Regions from separate parts of the Pseudomonas phytophila genome, predicted to be linked through region 3. Evidence: predicted binding sites of a transcription regulator. Region 3 holds the regulator's gene; each other region holds the start of a gene.
What was found. The regulator FliA, encoded in region 3, starts transcription of late flagellar genes. The targets are predictions, from matches to a motif close to CTAAAGTTTNNNNNNNNNNNGCCGNTAA.
Positions count from the first base shown of each region.

Region 1: motA (flagellar motor stator protein MotA) is a predicted target of FliA. The motif match lies at 2,171-2,198, and genes of this name have one in related genera.
Region 2: K3169_RS13195 (methyl-accepting chemotaxis protein) is a predicted target of FliA. The motif match lies at 2,566-2,593, and genes of this name have one in related genera.

Region 1 covers NZ_CP081201.1:850,863-858,186, reverse strand. The annotation lists gene rsgA (small ribosomal subunit biogenesis GTPase RsgA) at 1-57, shown strand, start outside; gene motB (flagellar motor protein MotB) at 226-1,248, opposite strand; gene motA (flagellar motor stator protein MotA) at 1,252-2,103, opposite strand; gene K3169_RS03625 (HDOD domain-containing protein) at 2,313-3,848, shown strand; gene rhdA (thiosulfate sulfurtransferase) at 3,894-4,709, shown strand; gene asd (archaetidylserine decarboxylase) at 4,743-5,612, shown strand; gene K3169_RS03610 (molecular chaperone) at 5,872-7,324, shown strand, end outside.
Region 2 covers NZ_CP081201.1:2,938,544-2,945,867, forward strand. The annotation lists gene K3169_RS13190 (HD-GYP domain-containing protein) at 1-715, opposite strand, end outside; gene K3169_RS13195 (methyl-accepting chemotaxis protein) at 792-2,516, opposite strand; gene K3169_RS13200 (class I SAM-dependent methyltransferase) at 2,692-3,648, opposite strand; gene K3169_RS13205 (AEC family transporter) at 3,714-4,649, opposite strand; gene K3169_RS13210 (pyruvate kinase) at 4,869-6,725, shown strand; gene ppk2 (polyphosphate kinase 2) at 6,773-7,324, opposite strand, start outside.
Region 3 covers NZ_CP081201.1:4,674,764-4,682,087, reverse strand. The annotation lists gene flhF (flagellar biosynthesis protein FlhF) at 1-397, shown strand, start outside; gene fleN (flagellar synthesis regulator FleN) at 512-1,345, shown strand; gene fliA (RNA polymerase sigma factor FliA) at 1,342-2,082, shown strand; gene K3169_RS21150 (chemotaxis response regulator CheY) at 2,372-2,746, shown strand; gene K3169_RS21145 (protein phosphatase CheZ) at 2,766-3,554, shown strand; gene K3169_RS21140 (chemotaxis protein CheA) at 3,593-5,860, shown strand; gene cheB (chemotaxis response regulator protein-glutamate methylesterase) at 6,100-7,299, shown strand; gene K3169_RS21130 (flagellar motor protein) at 7,299-7,324, shown strand, end outside.

The DNA of each region.
Region 1 (7,324 bases), 2.7 Mb from region 3:
CAGCGCATGAACAGCTATCGCTCGATCATCGCCAGCTTGCCGGAAAGCAGCTACTAGCTGCGCCTTGTAGGAGCTGCCGCAGGCTGCGAAACGCGTACTGTCTGGAAGAATGCCTTCGCAGCCTTCGGCAGCTCCTACAGATTTGCGGCCGACAAAAAAGCCCGGACTCTCACGAGTCCGGGCTTTTTACTTGCAGCTTTAGGCTTGTAGCTTGCGGCTAGAACGCTAGTTCTTCGTCTCATCCAGCTTCAACGTGCCGTCTTCAAACAAGTTCAGCTTTTGCCGAATCTCGTGCGGCTGGGCGTAGGCCTGTGGATCATCCGGCGGCTGGATTCTAGGATTGACAGGCGCAGCCGGTGCAGGCTCAGTGCCCGTGGCTTTGCCCTGGCCGCCCCTGTAAACCTGACTGCCTTCAATACGCTGCATGGCTTTCTTGGTGAGGACCATGATATCGATACGCCGGTTGACCGGGCTTTGCGGATGCTCGCCGTCATACAGCATCGACGATGCATAGCCGACTACCCGCGCCACCTGGTTTTCCGGGTAGGTGCCGGCAACCAGAGCGCGACGTGCCGAGTTGGCCCGATTAGCCGACAGCTCCCAGTTACCGAACTCGCCGTTACCCACATAAGGCTTGCCATCTGTGTGCCCGCTGATGCTGATTTTGTTGGGCACCGCTTTGATGGTATCGGCCATGGCCAGCAGAATGTCTTCGAAATAGGGCTTGAGGCGCGCACTGCCCAGGTCGAACATCGGCCGGTTATCAGCGTCTGTAATCTGGATCCGCAGACCATCCTGAGTAATCTCGAAATGGATCTGGTCCTTGAATTTCTGCAGTTCAGGATTCTCTTCGATCTTGTTCTGCAGCTCCTGGAGCAGCAGTTCCAGACGCTCTTGCTCGACCTCTTCCGCCTTGGCCTCCGCGGTCTCGGCTTCGATGGGCACAGTGTCCGGTGTCGGCGTGTTCTTGATTTCCGGGTTCAAGGTCTGATCAGGAGACATTTCCGGCGAGCCGCCCAGGTCAATCACATAGGGCGAACCACTGTCCGAGAACCCGACCGGATCTTTAAAATAACCGGCGATAGCGACTAACTGCTCCGGGGTTGCCGCAGACAGCAGCCACAGCACCAGAAAGAACGCCATCATGGCGGTTGCAAAGTCCGCGAAGGCGATTTTCCATGCACCACCGTGGTGACCGGCTTCATAGCGCTTGACGCGCTTGATGATTATCGGCTGATTATTTTCCATGACTCAGCGACCGCGAACCGCTTGTTCCAGCTCACTGAAGCTGGGCCGGTGCGCCGGATAGAGAACCTTGCGGCCAAACTCGACAGCCAGCGAAGGAGGCATGCCGGAGGCCGATGCCACCAGCGACGCCTTGATCGCCTCATAGACGTTGAGCTCTTCTTTGGCATCGTGGGCAAGGCAGCTCGCCAGAGGACCGAAGAAACCGTAGGCGGCAATGATACCCAGGAAGGTACCCACCAGCGCAGCGCCCACGTGGTTACCAATGGCAGCCTTGTCGCCGTCACCCAGGGAAGCCATGGTGATCACGATGCCGAGTACTGCCGCCACAATACCGAAACCGGGCAGGCCGTCGGCGATACCGGTCACGGCGTGGGATGGATGACCCAGCTCTTCCTTGATGCTCTGCAACTCCATGTCAAACAGGCCTTCCAGCTCGTGAGGAGCCATGTTGCCGGATGACATGATGCGCAGGTAATCACAGATGTAAGCGGTCATGCGCTCATCTTTCAGCACGCCGGGATACTTGGCGAAAATCGGGCTCGCCGACGCGTCTTCGATGTCCCCTTCAATCGCCATCATGCCTTCACGACGGCTCTTGTTGAGGATCTCGTACACCAGACCCAGCACTTCAAGATAGAAGGCGTGCGTGAAACGCGTACCGAACATCTTCAGTGACTTCTTCATGACGTGCATGGTCATGTAGCCTGGGTTGGCTTGCAGAAATGCGCCCAGACAGGCACCACCGATGATCAACACCTCGAAAGGCTGGATCAGCGCGCCAATCTTACCGTGAGAAAGTACGTAGCCTGCGAGAACACTCGCGAAGACGACGATGATGCCGATAATTTTAGCCATAGGTAGAAAGTACTTACTGAGTCGGGTTCAGGGACATGCGCGGAAGTTCATGAAACTCTTGTTCTACTTATCGGCATATGTGGGCCAGACTGTAGCCAGAAAAATCGAAAAGCCAGTTGACCGGTGAACGGGGGCCCGTAAATTAGGGTCTTACCCATTGATTTCGCAGTGTCCACTGCCTACATTTTCAGTCGCACGGGCCATGATGCATGCCTCCAGAAACGTCGCCACAGCTTCCCGTCCCGAACACGCTCGATGCGTGGCTCAAGCAATTGGACAGCATTGCATTGCCGGTCCCTCTGCCCAGCCACAATAAGGTCCGTAGCGCACTGAATGATAGCCGCCGCTCCCTGCGCGACATCGCCGACATGATGCAGGACAGCCCGGCACTGGTCCTGAGCGTGATGCGCGAAGCCAACCATCAAAGCACCGGTCTGACCGAACCTGCCGAAAGCCTCGAAGTGGCGATCACTCGTCTAGGCCTGGGGCGCACCGAAGTGCTGCTCAATCGCCTGCCCGCGCTGGAAAACGAGAAGATTCCGGCCACGTTCCGCCAGTTGCTACTGATCAGCCAGCACGCTACGCAGCAGGCCAACGGACTGTTCGCGGCTCGCCTTGCGCGGCTATGGCAGGATATCCATCTGGGCAGCCTGTTGTTTCTGGCACCACTGTGGCCAATGGCGCTGGCGCACCCGAAATTGCTGGAAGAATGGGAACTGCGGGTTATCCACAAAGGTGAATCTTCCCGCTCAGTGGAGAAAGCGCTGTTTGGCGTCAGTCTGTTAGAGCTCTGTATGGAACTGGCGACCTTGTGGCGCCTGCCTTTATGGGTGACTCAAGGCTACAAGCTACTGATCAGCGAGCGACGCCAATTGGTCAAGGCGCTGCATGTGGCTCGGGCTAATGACGATCCATTGCAACAGCAACAGTTGATGGACGCCGATCCAAACCTGCGTCGCTGGTTCAATCAACCCGCCAATACCGTATTGCTGGGCAACGGCCTGGCGCTGGCCGCTCAACAGGCATGGGACAGCCCGCACTGCCTGCGCTGGGAATTACTGAGCAGCCTGTACTTGCAGCAATCCATGGACAGCGTGCAGCAGCAGGCCCACCAGAACGCAGTCAGCAGTGCTCGCAACCACAATGACCCAATTCTTTGGCACCCTGCCGAAGCGCTGATCTGGCCGTGGGCAACCCGCCGGATTCATAGCAAGCTGCAAGCAGCGCCGCCGCCGTCGCCCGACGCCTTGCAGAGCTGGCGCAAGCTGTGCGCAGAATTGCTGGCCAACCCGAGCCCCTTCAGTAACGCCATGCACCTGACTACCACGGCGCGGGACGCTCTGGTGTCCTGCGGCATGGAGCGCGTGATGTTGCTGATGGCAGACAAGACCGGCACCCAGCTGCGCGTCCATCAGATCGCCGGGTTGAGGCCTGAAGCAACGTCGCTGGCGCTCTCTATAAAGGAAAGCACCGTTCTGCAGCGTTTGCTGGCACAGCCCACCCAACTGCGCATGACACCCGCCAACATCGATCAATTCTCGGCGCTGCTACCGGGCAACCTAAGGGCTTTATTCCCGGGCAAACACTGGCTGATCCGGTCTCTGAGCAGCAACAACAAGGTGTTGATGCTGGTGGTGGCAGATCAGGGCGGCGGGCAGTTCTCGGAAACCTCGGTGCAGGCATTCGGTAAAACCTGCCAATGCATCGAGCGGGCGCTGACGAGCTTTAGTAGTCGCAAAGCCTGACAGCTGGGCTACAATTCGCCTCTTTTTTTGAATTGGAGGCTGCACATGTCCGTCTTCTCTGGCTTGCCACTGGTTATCGAGCCAAGCGACCTGAAGGATCGCCTGGATGCTCCGGAACTGATCCTGGTGGATCTGACCAGCAGCGCCCGGTACGACGCCGGACACATACCCGGCGCGCGCTTCGTTGACCCGAAACGCACCCAACTCGGTCAGCCTCCAGCGCCGGGTTTGTTACCTGCCTACTCAGACCTGCAAGCGCTGTTCGGCGAACTCGGTCACAACGCCGATGCGGTGTACGTGGTCTACGACGACGAAGGCGGCGGCTGGGCCGGACGCTTTATTTGGTTACTGGATGTAATCGGCCACAGCCAATATCACTATGTCGACGGCGGCCTGCTGGCCTGGCAGGCCGATGGCTTGCCCTTATCCACAGCGGTTCCACCTTCGGCAGGCGGGCCGGTTGATTTGCAGTTGCATGACGAGCCCACCGCCACACGCGAATATTTGCAAAGTCGCCTGGGCGCTGCCGATCTGGCAATCTGGGACGCACGTGGCCCGCTTGAATACTCCGGCGAAAAAGTCGTCGCGGCCAAAGGTGGACACATTCCCGGCGCGATCAACTTCGAGTGGACCGCGGGCATGGATAAGGCGCGTGACCTGCGCATCCGTGAAGACATCGCCGAGATCCTCGACAGCCTGGGCATCACTGCGGACAAAGAAATCATTACCCACTGCCAGACACACCACCGGTCGGGTTTCACGTACCTGGTGGCCAAGGCGCTGGGTTACCCTCGGGTCAAAGGCTATGCCGGCTCTTGGGGCGAATGGGGCAACCACCCCGATACGCCAGTCGAACGCTGAAACCCTGTCCATTTTCAAGCATTACATTCAGGAATTTTGATGAAAGAGCGTCTGTTTATCCTCAGCCAGTACCTGCTGCCGCATCACCTGCTGTCACGCCTGGCTGGCTGTGTTGCCGAGTGCCGCGTGCGCTGGTTCAAGAATGCCTTCACCGCATGGTTCGCCCGCCGCTATCAGGTCAACATGTCCGAAGCGCAAGTCGAGGACTTGAGCGCCTATGAGCACTTCAACGCCTTCTTCACCCGTGCTCTGAAACCCGGCGCACGTCCGCTCGATGAAACGCCCGGTGCAATCCTCAGCCCGGCAGATGGCGCGATCAGCCAACTGGGCCGCATCGAACAGGGCCGTATCTTCCAGGCCAAGGGCCACAGCTTCAGCGTGCTGGAATTGCTGGGCGGTGACCCGGCGTTGTCGGCGCCATTCATGGGTGGCGAATTCGCAACTGTTTACCTGTCGCCCAAGGACTACCATCGCGTGCACATGCCATTGGCCGGTACCTTGCGTGAAATGGTGTATGTGCCTGGCCGAATCTTCTCGGTTAACCAGACCACAGCCGAAAACGTGCCTGAGCTGTTCGCCCGTAACGAGCGCGTCGTCTGCATCTTCGACACCGAGCGCGGACCGATGGCCTTGGTGCTGGTTGGCGCGATGATCGTTGCTTCCGTCGAGACGGTCTGGGCCGGCTTGGTGACACCGCCAAAACGCGAACTGAGGACTTTCCGCTACGACGAAGCAGCACGTGCGCCGATCCACCTGGAGAAAGGCGCAGAAATGGGCCGCTTCAAGCTGGGCTCCACCGCCATCGTCCTGTTCGGCCCTGAGCAAGTGAAATGGGCCGAGCAATTGACTGCGACTTCACCCGTGCGCATGGGTCAGGCCCTGGCATTGCCCGCACAGGTTTGAAACAGTAAATAGTGGCACTATGTGCCACTATTTATCATCAGGTGGTTGTACCATGGCTGTTTTCGCTTGAGCTTGAGCTGATAGATTCGTCTGCGGTTGCTGCGACTATTGGCCGATGCTGCTAGAGTCCCAACACCGGCCCTGTCGGAAACCTGCATTTTATTGATGTAGATTTCGGCACCCGTCGGGAACTGTTATCGCTGCATCGATTCAAAGCAGCCGCTTGGTCCCGAGCGGGCAGTTGGAGTTAGCCTTTCACATGAGTAATTTGAGCCTTCCTGTGTTGTTGCGTGTTCCCGCGCCAACGCAGTCGAGCCTGACATTCTGTGAAGCGACGCCCAAAGATCTCAAGCGTTGGATCTCAACGCTGCCTAAAGCAAACCTGGGTGAAACGGCTCGTCAGCTCTACCAAGGCCTGACTGAACTCAATCAACTGCTGACGCCCAGTGAAAATCGCCTGCAACTGCTTGAACTGCTGCGTCCCGAAGTGCATTTCGTCTGCAAACATCTGGAACGCCACTTTCTCAATCAGGCTGTGGTGCTTGACGAACGTCCGCGCAAAGTCGCCAATCTTTGCCAGGCGCTTCAAAACCATCTGGCGGTCGGCTACAAACTGATTATCGAGCGAGTCAGCTCAAGACTCAGCAGAGACCGCATCCCGCTACTGACCACTGCACTGCAACGTGCGATTCAGTGTCTGAACGGACCGCTGATTCGTGCCAATCAACTGTACTGTCCTGTGCAGGAAGGCCTGTGGCTCGAGCTGCACAAGATCTATCAGATTGCCTGCGAACATCAATTGCAGAATCTACCGGTGGCCGATGAACAGGCGATCCACTCCCGCTCGCTGACGGTGGAACAGACTTACACCATTGCGCTGCTGATGGGCTGCTCGCGCTGCAACCAGATGCGTCAGCTCAACATCGGTCGGCTTGCTGATGTGCTGGATGCCTGGAGCCCGTTTGTGCGGCTGCAGTCACCCACAGACGAAACCAGCCTGTATGCGCTTTCAGCCAGACAGGACAAACCGCCGCTCTACAAATCACTGTTTCCCGAAGACCAGCACCCTACCCTGCTGGGTCTTAACACTCAGACTTTAGCGGCGATGATCACCCGCTATCTGGAAACCCCTGTAGATCAGCGGGCACAGTCACCGCTGTTGGTTCCTCAAGGCTTTCCCCCTGACCTGCTGGAACATCTGGCTACTGCATGGGGCGATGTCGCAGAACGGACCTTTCAACGCACGCCCGGCCAGGGCACTCTGAGCCTGTGCATAGGCATGAGCGCACTGCATTTCTATCTGGGCGGCAAACGCTCTTTCAGTGACATGCTGCAAGTCCCGGCTACCAAAGCCGCCGAGTTCAGCCTGCAGGTCGTGGACGACAAAGCTGACGACCCTTGGGCCAGCGCTTTTGACACCCAGCGCGGTAACACCTCGGCGCTGATGCTGCCTTACGAAGAAATCCAGTATGAACAGCCTGACGCCGACGGAGTAGACGCGGCGTCCAACGCCCAGCAGACGTTCCCGACCTTTGACCTGAACATCGTTAACCACAGCCCTGGCGGCTACTGCCTTGCGTGGCCAAAAGAGGTGCCTCAGCAGTTGCAGGCCGGAGAGTTGGTCGGGATTCAGGATGATGCCGGTCAGGGCTGGAGTGTTGCTGTCGTGCGTTGGGTGCGCCAGGTGCGCAGCGGCGGCACACAAATGGGTA
Region 2 (7,324 bases), 1.7 Mb from region 3:
GGCTGAAATGGTTGCTCTGCCGCAACATATCGGCCCCGGACTGCGAGTGGCGGCGCATGGTTGCGAACTCCTCATCGCTGAGCGCACCCGGCTTGTTGAGGATGGTCAGCGGGATCACGACCTTACCGACATCATGCATCAGGCCTGCGACACCCGCTTCGTGAACCAAAGCAGGCGGAAGTCCAAGCTGGCGGGCGAGGGCGACCATCAGTGCGCAGACTGCGACCGAATGCATGTAGGTGTATTCATCACAGGTCTTCAGTCGAGCAAGGCTGATCAAGGCATCGGGATGCCGGGACAGCGAGTCGGAGATTTCCTCGACCAGTTCGCTGACCTTCTCCATTTCAATGACCTGACCCATGCGTAAATCACTGAACATCTTCTCGACAGCCGCTCTGGAATGAGCACACAGCTTGAGGGATCGGGAAATTTCCTGATTCAGTGCAACACGATGGGGAACAGGTTTGTTGGCGATGTTTTGCAGGCAGGTCGGCAGTGCTGGATCTGATTGAACAGGCGCGGCGGGTACAGGGCTGACACCGCGGCTGTCATCGATCCAGAGCTCTGCGACTTTTGCGTCGAGGATGCGTTGCAGATCATGCTCATTCGAAAGCATGAATCCGTTTTTCCAGAATGACTGCTCTATCCCTGAGCCACAGAATTCGTGTACGTACATGCCGAGGCGTAGCTCGGCCACAGAGATATGTTTCAGCACGATAATGACTCGCTTTTTGTTATGGCTGAAGTTCGCAATCAGGCATTCGGAACTGATCGCGCTTTTCCCGCAGTTGCTATACCGAAAACCTCGCTACCAGACGATTAAGGCCTACGGCCAGTTGCGACAGCTCATTGCTGGCCAGTGAGGTCTGACTGGCTGCGGATGAGCTTTGTGAGGAAAGGTCGCGAATACTCATCAGGTTCTGGTCAACCGAACGGGCGACTTGCGCCTGCTGTTCTGACGCGGTGGCAATCAGCATATTCCTCTCGTTGATGTGGGAAATTGCTGCGGTAATCTCTTTGATTGCGACACCGGCTTCATGGGCGATCTGCAAGGTCGAGCCGGCTTCAAGCGTGCTTTGTTTCATGGACTGCACTGCCAGGGTCGAGTCTTTTTGAATGCCCTGGATCATCTGCTCGATTTCCCGGGTAGACGTTTGCGTTCTGTGGGCCAGTGCGCGGACTTCATCCGCCACCACGGCAAACCCGCGGCCTTGCTCGCCCGCCCGGGCGGCTTCGATAGCGGCGTTCAAGGCCAGCAGGTTGGTTTGTTCGGCGATGGAGCCAATCACGTCCAGTACTTTGGCGATGTGCTGTGCCTGGTTCGCCAGGCCTTCGACTTCAAGGCCGGTACGTTCGACTGTAGTACTGAGTTTTTCCAGCGAGGCGATGGTCTGGCTGACGCGTTCCTGCCCGGTCTGTGCCGAGCGTTCTGATGCCTGGGTTGACTGAGAGGCAGCGACCGCGTTGCGGGCGACTTCCTCGACGGCGGCAGTCATCTGGTTGACTGCGGTGGCCGCCTGCTCGGTTTCCATGCTTTGCCGTTGGATACCGGCATTGGACTCTTTGGTGATCGAGCTCATTTCTTCCGCCGCTGAGGCGAGTTGTCCCGAGGAGTCGGAGATATGCTGAATCGTCCCTTTGAGATTCGCCAGCATGGTCGCAGTAGCGGTCTGCAACTCGGTCATCTCATCCGCGCCGCTGATTTCAACCGTAGTGCGTAAATCGCCGTCGGCAATTTTCCGGGTGGTGATCAGCAGGGTTTGAATAGGCTGGGTAATACTTCGGGTAAAGGCCACGGCTACAACTACAGTAACGATGACGGCGATAACAATGAATATCATTGAGATATAACGGCCGCTGATAAAACTTTCATCCGCGATCGATCCGGATTGCTCCGCCCCTTTTTCGTTAACGCCAATCAGCTCTTCAATAGCGCTTTGCAGCGCCACTGCCTGAGGCTTGGAGGTGTCCTGGATGAATACCGCCATTTCCTGATAAGTGCGAGTTTTACTTAACTCCATCAGTTCGTCGATTTTGCCCTGATAGGCACTGACGTTGGCCGAGACCTTATTGAACAGTTCTCGCTCGGCGGCGTCGCCGACCATAGGCGCATAGTCCTGTGTGGCTTTGCTCAAGTTGGCTTTGAGTTGATTGATTTTCTTGATCGACGCTTCGCCCAGGCGTGCGTCGTCCATGACAAATCGTCTGGCGTCCAGACGATACAGAAGCATCGCGGTCTCGATCCGACCGGCCTGTCTGACGCTGGGCAGCCAGTTTTTCTGGAGGTCGGAGGCTGAGTCGTGAATGTCATCCATCTTGAACAGCGAGGCGGCGCCAAGGCCGATCAAGAGAAGACAGATGATGCCGAAGCTGAACAGGGCTCTGGTGGTCAGTTTTATATTTCTTGTTTTCATACCGAGATACCTCGAATCGCCACGCTGCGATAGCTGAGATTCAACTGATCTATCTGCTGGCGACTTGACATCACTGTAGGCGCCAATGTGTGAAAAAACCATCACCTGTGTAGAAAAGTTTTGTTGTTTACACAGGTCTGGTTATTCAAGTCCATCGGCGTTTAAAACTGAAACTTTAAGGGCGTAAACAGTTGGTTATTTGACGCCATTAAACATTGACCGAATCCTTTTTGCTGCGCTTAACGTTGTAAAGCTAACTAATTAATAAAAAGTTATCTTATATCTCTGCAGTTTCAGACACGTCCGTAAAGAGCAGTGCCTTTAATCCACCTTCGACCTCAGCGTCAGGGAACTCCGGTGGATTGTTTAGACGTTGTTCGAAACGCAGGTTTGGCGCTTCAACGGCGGTGTGGTCGATCAGGAAGCTGGAGCCCAGGCTTGGTTCATTCATGCAGGCCAGCACCTGACCGCCCGGCACCAGCAGCTCGGGCATGCGCCGCAGCACTTTCTGGTAATCCTTGTCGAGCAGGAAGCTGCCGCGCTGGAAGGAGGGCGGGTCAATAATAACCAGGTCATAAGGCCCGGATTTTTTGACCTTGCCCCAGGACTTGAATAACTCGTGATCCAGAAAGCTGACTTTGCGCAAGTCGTGTTGATTAAGGCGGTGGTTCTCACGCCCGCGGGTGAGTGCGGCCCGGGACATGTCGAGATTGACCACTTGTTCGGCACCGCCTGCGATGGCCGCGACGGAAAAGCCACAGGTGTAGGCAAACAGATTCAGTATCCGTTTGCCCTGCGCGTTGGCACGTACCCAGTCGCGCCCGTAACGCATGTCCAGAAACAGGCCGCAGTTCTGCTTCCTGCCCAGATCCACTTTGAAGTGCAGGCCGCTTTCAGTGATCTGCCATTCTTCCACCCGCTCACCCAGCAGCCACTCGGTGGTGCTTTCCGGCAAGTAGCGGTGTTGCAGCAATAAGGTATGTGCCTGGCTGTTCAGCCATTGCGGGGTGCGGGTCAGTTCCAGCAGCAGACGGGTCAGCGCTTCAAGCTCGGTCTTTGCGGGCTCGCGGAACAGTGAGACCAGCACCACGCCTTGCATCCAGTCGACCGTCACCTGCTCAAGTCCCGGCCAGACGCGGCCTCGGCCATGAAACAGACGGCGGGTCTCATCGGGCGCGGTTTGCAGGGCATCCAGCAGGTGCTGGTTCAGGATAGCGAGTGCTTCTGGGGTCATGACGGCAATCAGTGGCGAAAGGGCGCGACATGTTAAACGTTATCGACGCCGGACGGGCAGCGACGTCACCCCGGATGACTGATCACATATAGGCAGATCGACAGCGTCACGAGCGAACCGAGAGTCGACACCAGAATCGTGCTCGATACCAGTGACGCTTCGCGCTTGTAGTACTCAGCCAGCATGAATGGGCCGGTGCCGGTGGGCAGTGCGCTGAGCAGCAGGGCGGCATTGGCCCATAGCAGCGGCACATCGAATACATGAAACACCAGCACCCAGGTCAGCAGCGGATGGCCGATGAGCTTGATCAGGACCAGCAGCGACGTTCCTTCACGTGTGCCTTGCTGTTTTTCGGCGAGGAACAAACCAAGCGCGACCAGTGCGCAGGGGCTGGTCGCCGCACCCAAGAGGCTGAGCAGCTTTTCCAGTGCGCCGGGCAAGGGCGCGCCGCTGCTGGCCCATAACGCGCCGAGGATCGGAGACACCACTAGAGGGTTTTTCGCCAGCGCCAGAAACACTTTCAAGGCAATGCGGTGCGGCTTGCGCTCGGTTTGCAGCCCGACTTCCACACAGACCAGCGCCAGGCCAAATAACACGCAAACCACCAGAAGCGCCCCGACCAGCGCCGGTTGCAGTCCTTCCTGGCCGAGCACCATCACGCACAGCGGGATACCGATATAGCCCGCATTAGCATAGGAGCCGCCGAGTGCGTCGATGCTCGCATCGGCCAGATGGGTGCCTTTCTTCCAGCGCAGCAGGAGGGTGATGACGAACACCGACAGGGTGCTCAACGTAAAGCCGATGACGAAGCCCGGATGCCAGATCTGCTCCCAGGTCGATGTTGCCGTAACGCTGAAGAGCAGTGCCGGTAGACACAGCCAGACCACCATCCGGTTGATTTCCGACGCGGCGTTCGGGCCAAGGCGGTTCGTGCGGCGGCAGATGAACCCCAACAGGATCAGGGCGAAAATCGGTAGCAATATATTGAGAACAGCAAACATTGAGGGCCGTCCGTTGCGCGCAAACAGGCGGGCAAGGTTAAGCACGAAAATCGTTAGCGTCCAATCTATTTTCCTGAGTGCTCGGGCCGTCCATCTGCTCGCTGTCCGCAGTAAGCAGATCGTCACAATCGGGCTTTAGCCTTTAAGTCCGCACATTGCGCTGGTCCAGGTGCTTGTCTGACGGACCGCAATGGTCTCCATTCGAAGCGAGTGCCCGCCATGACAATCATAGAAACCGACTTCAACGTATTGGATGAGCAGCAAATACGAGCTGCGCTAAAGCGTCTGTCTTTTTTGCGAGTCAAGATGGAGGCCGCTGCCCGGACGCCCATCGAAAGCATGCAAGTGCACCCCGATTATCTGGACAGTGCTCGCAACTTACTGGGCTACCTCGCGTTGCGCCGCCATGATATTCGTCCTCTGCAACAGCAGTTGTCCGGGCTTGGCCTTTCTTCCCTGGGACGCTGTGAAGCCAATGCGCTCGCATCGGTAGACAGGGTCATTGATGTCCTGAAGCGCTTGCTGCCCGGCGCTGAGCTTGAAGAAAGCTCCGGCAGTTTGGTGAACCGGGCAGGGGAAGAACTTCTTATCCAGCATGCTAACCAATTGTTTGGCGGCCCAGCGCCAGAGCGCGGCGTACGCATCATGGTGACCATGCCTCAAGAGGCCGCGAGCAATCCTTCCATGGTCCGTGAACTGGTGCAGGCAGGCATGGATTGTCAACGCATCAACTGCGCTCACGATGACCCGGCGACCTGGCTGAAAATGATTGAGCATGGTCGCAGCGCCGCTGCCAAGGTCGGCAGAACCTGCCAGGTGATGATGGACCTTGCGGGGCCGAAGTTGCGCACGGGGCAGATACAGCCGGGCCCGGCAGTGTTGAAAATCCGCCCGCAACGCGATGATTTCGGACGCATCGTGACCGCCGCTCAAGTCTGGCTTGCCGAAGAGCCGGAGGCCTTTTCAGACGATGACTATTGTTTGCAGATGCCGGGAAAATGGTTAAAGCAGTTGCAGGTCGGTGATGAGCTTGCGTTCAGGGACGCAAGAGATTCAAGTCGTTCACTGTCGATCGTTGAAGTCACCGGACAAGGCTGTCGGGCGGAGTTGCGTAAGACGGCCTACATGATTCCCGGCATAGAGCTGCACTTGAAAAAGCATCGGGGTCGCCCGAAATCAGAACGCATTACCGGCGTGCCGCCTCGGGAACAAAGCATTGTCCTCAACGAGGGCGATGCTTTACTGCTGAGCGCTGACGCCAGTCATGGTCATCCCGCAGTCCGCGACAGCAGTGGCAAGGTCCTGACCCCCGCGCGTATCGGCTGCACGTTGCCTGAGGTGTTCAAGGATCTGCGCGCCAACGAACCGGTATGGTTTGACGATGGCAAAATCGGTGGGCGTATCCAGTCAGTGCAGGCCGACGTCGTTACCGTCCGTATTACCCATGCGCCGGGCGGAGCCAAACTGAAAAGCGACAAGGGCATCAATCTGCCCGACAGCGAGCTGCAACTTGACGCGTTGTCGCCCGAGGACCTGGAGGCACTTGCGTTCGCCGCCCAGCATGCGGACGTGGTGGAGTTGTCGTTCGTTAACAGTCCTGAGGACGTCAAATCACTTCTGGCGCATTTGAAGCACCTCAACGCCGAGCATCTTGGCGTCGTGTTGAAAATCGAGACACGACGCGGATTCGAGAGCCTGGCGGCGTTACTGCTGGCGGGCATGCAGAATCCGCGACTGGGAGTGATGATTGCCCGGGGAGATCTGGCGGTAGAAAACGGTTTCGAACGAACCGCGGAGCTGCAGGAAGAGATCCTGTGTATTTGCGAGGCAGCCCATGTCCCTGTGATCTGGGCGACTCAAGTGCTGGATACGCTCGCCAAAACCGGCGCTGCAACCCGTGCCGAAATTACCGACGCAGCGATGGGGGTGCGAGCTGAATGTGTGATGCTCAACAAAGGTCCGCATATCCTGGAGGCCATGGGGACGCTGGACGACTTGTTGGTGCGTATGCAGGGCCATCGGAGCAAAAAACGCGACCTGTTGCGCAAGCTGAGTGTCGCTGAGTTGAACGCCTGAGCCAACCGAGCGCCCGGACTCTGGTTCCAGGCGCTCGTCGGGCTGTGTTAATAAATTTGCGGGATGATCAGGTCACTCGGCGTCGGCACGCGGCTGTAATCCTCACGGCGCTGACGCTCTGGCAGTTCAATCGCCGGTTGCTCGACTTCTTCGTAGGGCATCTGGCCCAGCAAGTGGTGGATGCAGTTCAGGCGCGCGGTCTTCTTGTCATCTGCCTGCACCACCCACCACGGCGCTTCGGCGATGTGAGTACGCTCCAGCATGATTTCCTTGGCCTTGGTGTAGTCCTCCCAGCGACGACGGGATTCCAGATCCATGGGGCTGAGCTTCCATTGCTTGAGCGGATCATGGATGCGGCTGAGAAAGCGCAAGTGCTGTTCCTGATCGGAGATCGAAAACCAGTATTTGATTAACTGAATGCCAGAGCGGGCGAGCATGCGCTCGAACTCGGGCACGGTACGGAAAAACTCCTCGTACTGATCGTCGTCGCAAAAGCCCATGACCTTTTCCACGCCCGCGCGGTTATACCAACTGCGGTCGAACAGGACGATCTCACCGGCCGCGGGCAGGTGTGAAACGTAGCGCTGGAAATACCATTG
Region 3 (7,324 bases):
GCAAGCCAGTGATCCGGCGTTGCGCATGCAGCTGGAAAGTCTGGCAGGGCGCGGTATCAAATCCCGTAATTATCTGGTCCTGGCAACCACCAGCCAGAAACAGGTGCTGACTGCTGCATATCACAGCTACAAACGCTGTGGTCTGGCCGGATGCATCCTGACCAAGCTGGACGAAACCGCCAGCCTGGGTGAAGTGCTCAGTCTTGCGATCAGTCATGAGCTGCCTGTTGCCTATCTCACTGATGGGCCTAGAATTCCTGACGATCTTCACATTCCACGCCGCCACCAATTGGTGACACGCGCGGTCAACGTGCAGATGCAAGAAGAGCCAAGCGAAGAGGCCATGGCGGATATGTTCGCCGACCTTTACCACAACCCCAACAAACGGGTCGGTTAAGTGAAGCGAACTATTGAGAGTTACCTGCATCGGTGGTCTGCCTGGCATTGCTCTTCATTGAGCGTGTCGCCTGCAATCTGGCTTCGGTCTACGCAAGACAAGGTAAAGAATTAAATGGGCAGCATGCATCCCGTACAGGTGATCGCGGTGACCGGCGGCAAAGGTGGCGTCGGTAAGACTAACGTGTCAGTGAACCTTTCACTGGCCTTGGCCGAACTCGGCCGGCGCGTCATGTTGCTGGACGCCGACCTTGGCCTGGCGAATGTCGATGTCCTTCTGGGGCTGACGCCTAAACGCACCCTCGCCGATGTGATGGAGGGTCGTTGTGAGCTGCGCGACGTTTTGTTGCAAGGCCCGGGCGGGATCCGGATCGTGCCTGCTGCCTCCGGCACGCAGAGCATGGTTCATCTGAGCCCGGCGCAGCACGCCGGCCTGATCCAGGCATTTAGTGACATTGGCGACAATCTTGACGTGCTGGTCATCGATACGGCCGCCGGTATCGGCGAGTCGGTGGTCAGCTTTGTCCGGGCTGCTCAGGAAGTCTTGCTGGTGGTGTGCGATGAGCCCACTTCCATCACTGACGCCTACGCCCTGATAAAGTTGCTCAATCGCGATTACGGTATGAACCGTTTCCGGGTCCTGGCCAACATGGCCCAGAGTCCGCAGGAAGGGCGCAACCTGTTCGCCAAGTTGACCAAGGTGACTGACCGCTTCCTGGACGTCGCTTTGCAGTATGTCGGTGCAGTGCCTTACGACGAATGTGTGCGTAAGGCCGTCCAGAAACAACGCGCCGTATACGAAGCTTTCCCACGCTCTAAATGTTCGCTGGCATTCAAGGCCATTGCGCAGAAGGTCGATACCTGGCCGCTGCCTGCCAACCCACGTGGACATCTTGAGTTCTTCGTTGAGCGACTGGTTTACCAGACAAGTGCAGGGCCTGTTCAATGACCGCGAGCGGCTATCAGATGTACAGCAAAGCGTCCCGAAACTCGCAATATGAGTTGATCGAGCGGTATGCTCCGCTGGTCAAGCGCATTGCTTACCATTTATTGGCGCGCCTGCCTGCCAGTGTTCAGGTCGAAGACTTGATTCAGGCGGGGATGATCGGCTTGCTGGAAGTTTCCACCAAGTACGATTGCACCAAGGGTGCCAGTTTCGAGACGTATGCCGGGATTCGAATCCGGGGTGCGATGCTCGATGAAGTGCGCAAGGGAGACTGGGCTCCTCGCTCGGTTCACCGCAATACGCGCATGGTGAGTGACGCAATTCGCTCAATTGAAGCAAAAACCGGCCGTGACGCTAAAGATCACGAGGTTGCGGCCGAACTCCAATTGAGTCTCGATGATTATTACGGGATTTTGAACGATACCTTGGGCAGTCGCCTCTTCAGTTTCGACGACCTCTTGCAGGACGGCGAACATGAAGGACTGCATGAGGATGGCGCAAGCGGTTCGCTTGAGCCGTCGCGCGACCTGGAAGATGAACGTTTCCAGGCTGCGTTGGCGGATGCAATTGCCAACTTGCCGGAGCGTGAACGTCTGGTTTTGGCGCTGTACTATGACGAGGAGCTGAACCTCAAGGAAATCGGTGAGGTCCTGGGGGTCAGCGAATCTCGAGTCAGCCAGTTACACAGCCAGTGCGCAGCTCGTTTACGAGGGCGTTTGGGAGAGTGGCGAGCGCGTTGACAGGTGGTACGCAATCCCTGGTGATTGTGTGTCTCGTGTGAGCAGGCTGTGCAAAGCGTTACGTGGGACAGTGGACAAGGCTGGAGCCATACAGGCATTCGCGCCACGGACTGTTAAAAGCAATAGCTTTCATGCAGTCCGTGGATTTGCTGTGCGGTTTCCATAGTTGTTGATTTGCCAAGCCCGTCGTTTACGTGCAGCCGATGTGAGCTGTGCCGGTATTGATTGAACAGCGCGTTCAGGTGCTGAACGCGTCAAAGACTGCTTGGAGGTCGAATTGGACAAGAACATGAAAATCCTCATCGTTGATGACTTCTCAACGATGCGGCGGATCATTAAAAACCTGCTGCGTGATCTGGGCTTCACCAACACGTCCGAAGCCGATGACGGGCTTACCGCGTTGCCGATGCTGGAAAGTGGTTCCTTTGACTTTCTGGTAACGGACTGGAACATGCCTGGCATGACTGGTATCGACCTGCTGCGTAAAGTGCGTGCCGATGAGCGCCTCAAGCACCTTCCGGTGTTGATGGTGACCGCAGAAGCCAAGCGCGACCAAATCATTGAAGCGGCTCAGGCCGGCGTCAACGGTTATGTCGTCAAGCCATTCACGGCTCAGGCGCTGAAAGAAAAGATCGACAAGATCTTTGAGCGCGTAAATAGCTGATGTATGCCGCGAGGGCTTTATGGAGAACAACGAAACGTCAATGGGCGAGTTTGAATCGACCCTGAAAAAACACGCAACCGAGCTGGTGGCGAGCCTTGAAAAAGGCCGTTTCGGCGACGCCGTGCAACTGATCCATGAGCTCAACCAGGCTCGGGATCGTGGCCTGTATCAAGAAATCGGCAAGCTGACGCGCGAGTTGCACAGCGCGATCGTCAACTTCCAGATTGACCCGAACATGCCGCAAGCCGAAGAGGTGTCCCAGATCACGGATGCCACCGAGCGCCTGTCGTATGTCGTCAGGCTCACGGAAAACGCGGCCAACCGCACCATGGACCTGGTCGAAGAAAGCACCCCGCTGATGCACAGTCTGAACGACGAGGCCAAGGCCTTGAGTGCGGACTGGGGGCGTTTCATGCGCCGTGAGGTCAGCGCTGATGAGTTTCGTGAGCTGGCGCGTCGTGTCGATGGTTTCTTGACGCGCACTGAAAAGGATACCCACCAGGTTTCCTCTCACCTCAACGACATTCTGCTGGCTCAGGACTTCCAGGACCTCACCGGTCAGGTGATCAAGCGCGTCACGCAGTTGGTCACTGAAGTCGAGAGCAATCTGCTCAAATTGGTGCTCATGGCCAGTCATGTGGACCGCTTTGCGGGCATCGAACATGACGACGAATCCATCCGCGCAGAAAAAGATCCAGAAAAACATATCAAACAGGGTGAAGGTCCGCAGATTCATGCCGATAAACGGGAAGACGTTGTGTCCGGACAGGACGATGTAGACGATCTGCTATCGAGCCTGGGCTTCTAAGTCTGGTCTGTTGACGGTTAATTTTAGGGAGCACCCCAATGAGCTTCGGCGCCGATGAAGAGATCCTTCAGGATTTTCTGGTAGAGGCCGGCGAAATTCTCGAGCAGTTGTCTGAACAGTTGGTCGAGCTGGAAAGCCGACCGGATGACGCAGATCTGCTCAATGCAATTTTTCGCGGTTTTCACACTGTAAAAGGGGGCGCCGGCTTCCTCCAGCTCCATGAGCTGGTGGAGTGCTGCCACATCGCCGAGAACGTCTTCGACATCCTGCGAAAGGGTGAGCGTCGCGTAGACTCGGAACTGATGGACGTGGTCCTTGAAGCGCTGGATGCGGTCAACGCAATGTTCAGCCAAGTGCGTGAGCGCAGTGAAGTGACTCCGGCAACACCGGAATTGCTGGCTGCCCTGGCGCGTCTGGCAGAGCCTGCGTCTGCTGACGAAGCGCCCGCTGCTGAAGTCGTGGAGGAGGCACCTGTCGAAGCTGTCGCTGAAGCGGCTTCCGACGAGATCACCGATACCGAATTCGAAAACCTGCTTGATTCGCTCAATGCCGCCAAGGAGCAACCACCGGTTGTTGCCGCACCGGCTGCTACGGGCGGAGCTGCAACTGACGAAATCACCGACTCGGAATTCGAATCGCTGCTCGACCAGTTGCATGGCAAAGGTCAGTTTGCGCCTGACGCGGCACCTGCTGCCGCTCCGGTCGCTGCAGCACCGGCTGGCAAGGCTCAAAGCGGTGATATCACCGACGATGAATTCGAAGCGCTGCTTGATCAGTTGCACGGCAAAGGTTCGTTCGATGCCACCGCAGTGGTGTCTCCAGCCGCTACCGCAGTTGCGTCAGCGCCTGCTGCTGCCGGGGCTGCATCGGCTGGCAAGAACAACGAAATCACCGACAACGAATTTGAGGCCTTGCTCGATGAGCTGCACGGCAAGGGCAAGTTCGAGCCGGAAATAGCAGCAACAGCCGTCGCGACTGCTGCGCCTGCGGCCGCCGTTGCAGCACCTGCCAAAGCCGCGGCACCAGCGGCGAAGCCTGCTCCGGCTGCTGCACCAGCGCCCGCCAAGGCCGCGACGCCTGCTCCCGCGCCTGCCAAACCGGCTGCGCCACCTGCTGAAAAGCCGGTCGCTTCAGAAGCGGAAACCACCGTGCGGGTCGATACCGCGCGCCTGGACGAGATCATGAACATGGTCGGCGAACTGGTGCTGGTGCGTAACCGTCTGGTTCGCCTGGGTCTCAATAGCGGCGACGAAGCCATGTCCAAGGCGGTTTCCAACCTGGATGTGGTAACGGCCGACTTGCAGACCGCGGTGATGAAGACCCGGATGCAGCCGATCAAGAAAGTCTTCGGTCGCTTCCCGCGACTCGTTCGCGACCTGGCTCGTCAGCTCAAGAAAGAAATCAACCTTGAACTGGTGGGTGAAGAAACCGACCTGGACAAGAACCTCGTCGAGGCGCTTGCCGATCCACTGGTCCACTTGGTGCGTAACGCGGTTGACCACGGTGTGGAAACACCGGAAGAGCGCGAAGCATCCGGCAAGCCCCGTGGCGGTCGCGTCATTCTCTCTGCCGAGCAGGAAGGCGACCACATCCTGTTGTCGATCTCCGATGACGGCAAGGGAATGGACCCTAACGTCCTGCGCGCGATTGCGGTCAAGCGTGGCGTGATGGACAAGGATGCTGCAGATCGTCTGAGCGATACCGACTGCTACAACCTGATCTTCGCACCGGGCTTCTCGACCAAGACCGAGATATCCGACGTATCGGGTCGTGGTGTGGGCATGGATGTGGTGAAAACCAAGATTGCCCAGCTCAACGGTACGATCAACATCTACTCGACCAAGGGCCAGGGCTCGAAGATCGTCATCAAGGTGCCGTTGACCCTGGCGATCATGCCGACCCTGATGGTGATGCTGGGCAACCAGGCCTTCGCTTTCCCGCTGGTCAACGTCAACGAGATCTTCCACCTTGACCTGTCGACCACCAACGTCGTCGATGGTCAGGAAGTCGTGATCGTGCGTGACAAGGCGCTGCCGCTGTTCTACCTCAAGCGCTGGCTGGTCAGTTCGGCCGTCCATGAAGAACAGCATGAAGGGCATGTGGTGATTCTTTCCGTGGGCACTCAGCGGATCGGCTTCGTTGTCGATCAACTGGTCGGCCAGGAAGAAGTGGTCATCAAGCCTCTGGGCAAAATGCTGCAGGGAACGCCTGGCATGTCAGGCGCCACCATCACCGGTGACGGTCGCATTGCCTTGATTCTCGATGTGCCGAGTATGCTCAAGCGGTACGCCGCACGGCGTATTTGATTCTGGTGCCACCGGCAGGCAACTGCCTGTGGCGCCTGGTCAGGTTGTGTCGAAACGCTGCGAATGCACGAGAAGGCAATAACAACAACGTCGAGTCGCGTGCGTAGCTGGCAATAGAGCGTATGCGTCTCGTGGCCCTTTGGGATGCGTTCGGTCGATTTGTTGTCATCGCCCGAATCGCGCTTCAAAGGCATGTCGCACAGCGCAGTCGTTTCCGTGCAGCCTGTAATGGAGTGTTTATGGTAGTCAAGGTATTGGTGGTGGATGACTCCGGTTTCTTCCGCCGCCGCGTCACGGAAATTCTTTCTTCAGACCCAAACATCAAGGTTGTCGGTACTGCGAGCAACGGCAAGGAAGCGATTGATCTGGTGCTGTCGCTCAAGCCTGACGTGATTACCATGGACTACGAAATGCCCATGATGGACGGCATTACCGCCGTTCGCCAGATCATGCAGCGCAGTCCAACCCCGGTGCTGATGTTCTCCTCGCTGACTCACGAAGGTGCCCGCGTTACGCTGGATGCACTGGACGCCGGCGCGGTGGATTTCCTACCCAAGAATTTCGAAGACATTTCGCGTAACCCGCAGAAGGTCAAGCAACTGCTGTGCGAAAAAGTCCACAGCATTTCGCGCAGTAATCGCCGCGGCTTGAGCGGTTCTGCTGCGCCCGTGGCAGCTCCCGTCTCATCTCCGACTCATGCGTCGTCTCATGCACCGATTCACAGCCCGGCCCATGCGCCGGCTGCGACTCCGGTCACCAACAGAACTACAAGTCCGACTCCGGCTCCAGCGCGGCCGATAACCCCGCGTGCGACAGCCGCGCCAGCTCCGGCGGCAAGCAGCTCGCACCCGCCGTTGTCAGGGACACCGAAACGCAAGAACTACAAGCTGGTCGCTATCGGCACCTCGACAGGCGGTCCGGTTGCCTTGCAACGCGTACTGACCCAGCTGCCTGCCAGTTTTCCTGCGCCGATCGTGTTGATTCAGCACATGCCCGCAGCGTTTACCAAGGCTTTCGCTGAACGTCTGGACAAGCTGTGCAAGATCAGCGTCAAGGAAGCGGAGGATGGCGACATTCTGCGTCCAGGCCTTGCGCTACTGGCGCCAGGCGGCAAGCAAATGATGATTGACGGCCGTGGTTCGGTGAAGATCCTGCCGGGCGACGAGCGTCTGAATTACAAGCCGTGCGTAGACATTACCTTCGGTTCGGCGGCCAAATCCTACGGTGACAAGGTATTGGCCGTAGTGCTGACCGGCATGGGTGCAGACGGCCGCGAAGGTGCGCGTCTGCTCAAGCAGGGCGGTAGCCACGTCTGGGCTCAGGATGAAGCGAGCTGCGTGATCTACGGCATGCCAATGGCGATCGTCAAAGCTGATCTGGCTGACGCGATTTACAGTCTGGACGATATCGGCCGGCACCTCGTGGAGGCGTGTGTCTGATGGATGTTTTGAGTCTGATCGGTAT